2 regions of the Brevibacterium sp. CSND-B09 genome follow, and region 1 is predicted to be linked to the other one. Evidence: riboswitches for the same ligand, from Rfam matches in the RefSeq annotation. Region 1 holds a riboswitch; the other holds the start of a gene.
The links. Region 1 has a riboswitch for S-adenosylmethionine ahead of ACU4IU_RS07010 (hypothetical protein). Riboswitches for the same ligand answer to the same signal wherever they lie in the genome.
Positions count from the first base shown of each region.

Region 2: another riboswitch for S-adenosylmethionine. It lies ahead of sfnG (dimethylsulfone monooxygenase SfnG); the one in region 1 lies ahead of ACU4IU_RS07010 (hypothetical protein).

Region 1 covers NZ_JBREGI010000001.1:1,531,772-1,535,665, forward strand. The annotation lists gene ACU4IU_RS06990 (inorganic phosphate transporter) at 1-579, shown strand, start outside; partial or broken gene erm (23S ribosomal RNA methyltransferase Erm) at 1,153-1,963, shown strand; gene ACU4IU_RS07000 (hypothetical protein) at 1,900-2,148, shown strand; gene ACU4IU_RS07005 (hypothetical protein) at 2,351-2,560, shown strand; SAM riboswitch class IV at 2,634-2,744, shown strand; gene ACU4IU_RS07010 (hypothetical protein) at 2,788-3,282, shown strand; gene ACU4IU_RS07015 (metal-dependent transcriptional regulator) at 3,349-3,894, opposite strand, start outside.
Region 2 covers NZ_JBREGI010000001.1:898,469-902,362, forward strand. The annotation lists gene sfnG (dimethylsulfone monooxygenase SfnG) at 1-984, opposite strand, end outside; SAM riboswitch class I at 995-1,113, opposite strand; tRNA gene ACU4IU_RS04360 (tRNA-Ser) at 1,506-1,593, opposite strand; gene ACU4IU_RS04365 (helix-turn-helix transcriptional regulator) at 1,706-2,605, opposite strand; gene ACU4IU_RS04370 (MFS transporter) at 2,727-3,894, shown strand, end outside.

The sequences.
Region 1 (3,894 bases):
ATGGCGATGATCGGCGCGGCCGTGTGGCTGGCAGTGTTCGTCTTCGCCAAGACCCTGCGCAAGCAGACTGTGCCCCGTGCGACGTACATCCTGTTCTCCTGGATGCAGGTGTTCACCGCCTCAGCATTCGCCTTTAGCCACGGTTCGAACGACATCGCCAACGCCGTCGGCCCCTTCGCCGCCGTCCTCGATGTGCTCCGCACCGACAGCATCAGCGGCGAGGCGAGCGTGCCGTTCGCAGCCATGCTCACCTGCGGCATCGCCCTCATCGTCGGTCTCTGGTTCATCGGCCGCAAGGTCATCGCAACGGTCGGCACGAACCTCACCGAGATCCACCCGGCCTCCGGATTCGCCGCCGAACTCGCTGCCGCGGGAATCGTCATGGCCGCCTCGGTGAGCGGTCTGCCGGTGTCGTCGACGCACATCCTCATCGGTGCGATCATCGGCGTCGGCCTGGTCAACCGTTCGGCAAACTGGAAGCTCATGAAGCCGATCGCATTGGCCTGGATCATCACCCTTCCGGCCGCAGCGGTCATCGGTTCGGTCGGCGTCATCGCCCTGCGCACCATGATGGGCTGACCCACTGGCACGAACGCTCACACGCGTTCGCCGGACTCCGTTCGACACACGGCTTCGAACGCATCCGCACGTCCGCCCTGCCGACTTCCACACGAAGTCGGCAGGGCGATTTTGTCCGAACCCTGGTCTCGGCAAAGCTCCCTGTGCTATCTTGTTCCGCATGGGAACATTGAACAGCAGCGCAATGACTGCGCCTTGCTTCTTTATTCGTCACCGCAGCGCCTGACAGCGCGCCTGACGAATTCTTCTGCGATCGGCTGACCGACGACAGTCACCCTGATCTGCTCTGCAAGCGCGTTGTCCTCCCGGAGAGCCATCGGCATCCGGGCGATGCGACAATCGGCTGATCCCTTTCCGATTCACTGACCACTTCGATCATCATGATCGACCGGGTCTATACGAATCGATCAGACTCACCATCATTGCGCTGCCTCGGGTGCCTCCATCTTCCTTTTGGAGCACATCCCATTGCGACCCCACACGTCACGACACCGTTCGACACGCAGTCAGTCCCATTCGCTCTCGGCCCCGCGGTCACAGCACGGCGGGCGGCATGAACTCGGCCAGAACTTTCTGCGTTCACCCACCACCATCGACACGATTGCGAGCCTGGCTCGTTCCACCTCCGGACCGATCATGGAGATCGGTCCCGGGGATGGGGCAGTCACTTCCGAGCTCTACCGGCTCGGTCGAAAGCTCACACTCGTCGAACTCGACGAAACGAGGTTGGATCACCTTGAAGACACGTACCCGCGGGCCGAGGTCCGGCACGCCGACATCCTGACCACCCGGCTCGACCGGCCGGTCATCGTCGGCAATCTGCCGTTCCACCTCACCACCCCCATCCTCCGCAAACTGCTGCGTTCCGGGCGCTGGCAGCGGGCGATCCTGCTCACCCAATGGGAAGTGGCCCGCAAACGCGCCGGCATCGGCGGATCGACCATGATGACCGCGCAATGGACCCCATGGTTCGACTTCCGCCTCGTCACCCGCGTCCCCGCCGACGCGTTCACCCCGAAGCCCAGCGTCGATGGCGGCATCCTCACCATCGATCGCTGTCCCACCGGATCGATTCCAGACAATGCTCGATCCGAATATCAACAGTTCGTCCGTTCGGTCTTCACCGGTCGCGGGCGAGGAATGAAAGGAATCCTCTCGAAGATGAGCATCACCGATCATCGCACTCTGCAATCGACCATGGACCGCAACGACATCAGAGGAGACATCTTGCCCAAAGATCTCACCCCCGACCAGTGGACCGGACTGTTCACCGAACTGGTCACCGAAACAGATCACAAGGATGCGAAGAAGGGAAAGACCATGCGAAACAGCAAAGCACCCAAACAGAACCCCATCACCGAGGCGGCCCCGCAGACACCGTTGATCACCGGGGAGATGCCCATCGTCGGCGCCAAACCGGCGACCGAGAAGCTACAGGCTTCCATCCCGGGCACCGATCCGAAGGCGAAGAGCCATGACAAGGGTCATCTGCAGGCCGAACGCGGTTTCATGAATCAGCATCAGAAACCGCAGCAGCCCCAGCCGAGGTGGAACCTGCCGCGCAGGTGAGTCTCCGATGCTCCGGTCCGACGTTTCCCCGTCGGACCGGAGCGTTGTCCGGCCCGTGCTCCTCCATGCCGATGCGCCGACGGACCACGACACCGGCGACTCCTCCGTCTTCTCCGGAAGTTCATCTTCGCCGACTGCCGGCGCTCGTAGACTGAAAACAGCAGGTCCACGCACTGCGCATTCGGTCGAGAGGTCAGCCGGAATGGACAATGAACACGGCACGCACATCAGACGCTTCATCAATGGGTGGTGTCCTGGCTGCGAAGAGAGCAGCAGCCTGACACCGGGTCGACTCAATTCCGACGGAACCATCGAATTCCGCACCTGTGTCGACTGTGGGGAAACCGTCGAGGACCACGATCCTCGATACTGGTCATCGGCCGCCGACGCCGATGAAGAAGGACTCGTCTAGATTCCTCCTCCGCCGGCCACGGAGGTCACCAACGCAAAGGTCGTGTCAGACCCTCCATCTACACTGAAATCACGTTCGCGAGCTGTGGCCATCGGTACCTGGCCGGCCACACGGCAACCCGTCATCGACCGGGTGCCCCAGGGGAAGAACGGGCCCGCGCCGACCGCTCGGGCAAGCTTCGATCCGGGTCAGCGCTGCGCAGGCGCGCCCGAGAAGGACGGTTTGCCATGTCCGCAGACTTCAACGACTCCGCCGACTCCCACAACCACTCCGAGAACCGCCGCAGGGCCGCCGAACAGTGGCCGGGCTTCGAACCCGAGGTTGCCCTGCACTGGTCGAAAGTTCTACTCCACCACTCCCCTGACCCGCAACGCGCCGGCATCAAAGCTCAGATGAGTTCGGCGATCAAACGGGGCATTCCGATTGCCGGACCCGGCTGGGTGAGCACTGCCGATGCGGCTCGCAGTGATGGCTTCACACCGGTGCTCTATCAGACCCTGTTCGACACGCTGCAATCCATTCCCAGAACGGCATTCCGGTCCCACCCGGGACATCGGCAGAACGGGCACGGAACCTACCTGCCCGGCACCCCGTATGAATCAGAACTCTGGTGCGACTGGCCGAAGCTCTTCCTCGCCGAAGGTTTCGACGCTCACGCAGCCACGACGCTGATCCTGCTACGTGCTGAACCGAAGTTCCCACGCCCGCGAAGCAACAACTGAGCAGAGGGTCTTTGACCTCACCGAACCCAAACACCACTGCCGGTCGGATCAACAGATCCGACTCGGTCAGCTCGCCGAGGAAGCCACGCGCAGATACACGGCCGCGGCGAGCGCGGAGTCGATCGTCTCCTGCTTCCCTCCGATATCCACGGTCACGACTTCATCGGTGTGATCGACGACGTCGAGCGCGACATCGGGCAGCACCCCCGCCTCGGCGAGCTTCCCGAGAACAACAGGATCAGCATCGGAGACCCTCAGCACCGCATAGGATCCGGCGGCCGCCTCGGCGAGCAGGGTCGGAATATGGGAATCGACGGCACCGTCGGCACCCGGAATGGGATCGCCGTGCGGGTCGGACGTCGGGTGGCCGAGGAACGCGTCGATGCGGTCGATGAGCCGATCGGAGGCTGCATGCTCGAGGATCTCGGCCTCGTCATGAACCTCGTCCCAGCCATAGCCGAGCGACTTCACAAGAAACGTCTCGATGAGCCGGTGCCTGCGCACCATCGACAGGGCGATCGCCTTGCCCTGCTCGGTGAGCACCGGTGGCTTATATGGGACGCGGGTGATGAGACCGAGTTCGTCGAGACGCTTGAGCACCTCGGTGACATT
Region 2 (3,894 bases), 630 kb from region 1:
GGCGACCTGTTCGGGAGTGCCGATGAGCTGGGTGCGGAAGCCGTCGTTGTACTGGACGAGGTCTTCGAAGCTCGAATCCGCCCACATGCCCTTCTTATCGTGAGTCGAGGCTCCGGCCTGCTGGACGGACTTGCGGAATCCTTCGACAGCGCTTTCATCGGCTTTGGCGATGATCTCACGCAGCTGTTCGCGGGCTTCGGCCTCGGTGTCGCGGACGATGGCGAACCCGTTGAGCCCGAAACGGACCTTCCGATTGTGCGCTCGGGCCACCTCGGTGACGTCGTCGTACTGTTCGCGGAAGCCGTCGAAGTCCTTGCCGTTGGAGAAGTACCAGTCGGCGTGCTTGCCGCCGTTGATGCGAGCGGCCGAGGAGTTTCCGCCTTGGAAGATCTCCGGGTGGGGGCGGCCCTCGACCGGGTAGGGGCCGGGGCGGAGGGTGAAGTCGTCGACGGTGTAGAAATTGCCGCGGTACTCGACGTTCTCCTCGGTGAAGAGCTTGCGGACGACATCCATGAACTCGGCGGACCGGCGGTACCGTTCGCCGTGTTCGAGCCACGGCAGGCCGAGGCGGGTGTATTCGTCCTTGAACCAGCCGGAGACGACGTTGATGGCGGCCCGGCCCTTCGTGAACTGGTCGGCGGTGAGGATGAACTTCGCGAGCACGGCCGGTTCCCAGATGCCCGGATGAATGGCGGCGATGACCTTGAGCTTCTCAGTGGCAAGGGCGAGCGCGAGTGACGTGGAGGTCGATTCGTGCTGCTGGGCCGCGCCGTAGCTGGAGAGGTAGCGGACCTGGCTGAGTGCGTATTCGTAGCCGACTGCCTCGGCGGTCTGTGCGAGCTTGACGTTGTAGTCGTAGCCCCAGTCGGTGCGCTGTTCGATGTTCGACACGACCAGGCCGCCGGAGACGTTGGGCACCCAGTAGGCGAACTTCAGGTCTTCGGGTTCACCGGTATAGATCGGGTTGGCGTGGAGATTCGTCATTGTGTGTCCCTTCCCATCGAAACTGGCATGAGCACCGTGTCCGCGGGGCGCGCGCTGCGCGATCTTCCGCGCCGGACCGGTTGCTGCGACGTCATCGGGCCAGTTCCCTTCAGTCGCTCGTGATGTGTGCAGGTGTGCAATATCGTGTGTGCGGGTGTGCCGTGCCAGACTACTGAGACGCAGACCACACTCGGCGGGCAGACTTCGCAGGCCGACGCATGCCGTCACAATGACGCATTCCGCCACGAACCGTCATGCGATTTGCCTTCCGGCAGCTGCGCTCCGCTGCACCCAGCTCCGCACCCCTCACCCTTGGCGGCACACCACCTCGTTGCACCGGTGCGTTGGACCAGGACCGCCGAGGGATGCGAAAGCACCGGTAGCAGGTGGCACGAATGGTGCGAACTGTCACAATCGGTGTGGGATGTCCGAATACGAGCCTCCCGCGACCGGCATGGAGGTCCGCCGCCGGTGAATCGACGAAGTCCCGGCCCGCAGCAACTGCGAGACCGGGACTTCCGTGGCGGAGGATAGGGGATTCGAACCCCTGAGGGCGTTAACCCAACCCGCGTTCCAGGCGAGCGCCATAGGCCACTAGGCGAATCCTCCGCGAATCAGCTTATCCGAGTCATGACGACAATGCGAAATCGCGGTGGCCGAGTGTGAAGCATCCCACTTCCCGCAGGTGAACACGCGACCTCGTCACCCGACGGCACACGGTTCAGTCCGCGACGGCGCGGAGATGCCGTTCTGCCGACGGCTGCGCCCCGTCCTCCCGTCTGCGTTCGATGCTGCCGTCATTGATCCAGCCGTGCAGCGTCTCCAATCGGGACCGCGTCACCGTGTCCACCGGCTGATAGACCGAGAGCGTCAGCCTCTGGTTCTCCTGCGCGATGAGCGTCGTCATCGTCAGCTTGAGCGTGCCCACATACGGGTTCTCAATGGTCTTGACCCGCCCGACAGATCGACCGACCGTTCCCGAATCCCACAGGCGGCAGAATTCCGGATTCCTGCGCAGCCGCGACAGCAGCGGCGACCACTCGGGATCGTCGATCGACTCCGCGTACGAGGCACGCAGCTTCGCCACGACCTGCGCCCGATGGCCGTCGTCGGAGTGGAAGGTCCGCGCCCATTCCGGGCTCTCGAAGGACTGGATCGCGCAGTTGCGGTCGGCCGGAGCGAGTGCTTCGAGGTCGGAGGCGAGATACCGTTCGACGGAGTTGAAGGCGAGGATCGTATACCGCGGATCAGTGACCATCGCCGGCAGCGGCAGCAGTTCGTCGAGCAAGGTGCGCATCTGCTCTCCCACCGCCGAGTCCCCCGGGTTCGCGACTCGATCCGGATATCCGCCCAGCAGGAAGAGATGGGCACGCTCCTCACGGTCGAGCAGGAGCGCCTCGGCGATGGATTCGAGCACCGACTCCGAGGGGTGGACCTCGCGCCCCTGCTCAAGCCAGGTGTACCAACTGGTGCCGATGTTCGCGAGCACAGCGACCTCTTCGCGCCGCAGTCCCGGCACCCTCCGCCGGGTGCCGGCCGCAAGACCGACCTCGCAGGGCCGCACTCGGTTGCGTCGCGAACGCAGGAATCGTCCTAGCTCCTCGGTTCTCACTTGTGCCATGCCTCCATTGTCCGTCCGACGCTCACCCCGTTCCACCCTGTCACCGCCCTCAGCCTGGTGGTGCGACCAACACCATCAGCACGCCCTCCCACTCCCCCGCGGCCCATCGCAGACTGGATCCATGAGAGATTCCCACACGCAGACATCATCGACCTCCGCCGAGGCGGTTCCGACCTCGGTCCTCGCCGAGGCTGCTCCCGGTCACGCACCCGACGTCGAGCCCGCCCCCACCGCAGGCCATCCTGCCCCCGTCCTCTGGCCGCTCCACCTCGGTGCGTTCCTCGCGACGTTCATGTTCTCCGTCTCAAACGTCGCGATCCCCGCGGTGCAGGCCGACATTGGTGCGAGTGATGCGACCTCGGCGCTCATCGTCGGTCTGTTCTCCGCCGCCTTCGCCTCCGGCCTCATCCTCTGCGGTCGCATCGGGGACCGCTTCGGGCGTCGCCGCCTGTTCATGATCGGCACGGGCGCGCTCGTCATCACCTCAATCGCCGTCGGACTGGCACCCGATCCGCTCTTCCTGCTCGTGGCTCGCGCAACCCAGGGTTCGGCAGCGGCGGTGATGATGCCGCAGATCCTCGCGAGCTTCCAGCATTCGCTGTCCGGGGCCGCACGGTTGAAGGCGATCAGCCTCTTCGGCGCATTCTCCGGAGTCGGCACCGTCGGTGGTCAGGTCCTCGGCGGCGGACTCATCTCCCTCTTCGGCCAGACCTGGGGGTGGCGGGCGGCGTTCCTCAGCTGCGCGATCGCCGCCGCAGCCGCCTATCTCGGTTCCCTGCGCCTGACCGAATCACGCAGCATCGACCCGGCACCCCTCGACGCCCCCGGCGCAATCCTCCTCGGCGTGGGCATGATGAGCCTCGTCACCGGACTGGCGCTGGGACCGGTCACCGGCTGGCTTCCGCTGCCCGCAACCCTCTTGGCAGCCTGCGCTGCAGCTCTCACCGCGTTCGCACTCTGGCAGAACCGCGCCGAGGCGGCCGGACGTGACCCACTCATTCCGCCACAGGTGGTTCGCATCCCTGCCGCATGGATCGGGATGCTCATGGCCTTCGTGTTCTTCGCCGGCTTCGGCACGTTCCTCTACAACTTCGCGCTCACATCGCAGACCGGCCATGGTGACCCCGCCGCCGTCTCCGGACTCACGCTCGGCCTCTTCGCCGCAGCTTTCCTCATCACCTCTCTCCTCGTCCCCCGGGCCGTCGGTCGACTCGGCGGGCCCGGCACGATGGTCCTCGGCACGACCCTGCAGGCGATCAGCCTTCTCGGGGTGGCTTGGGCGTCGGCGA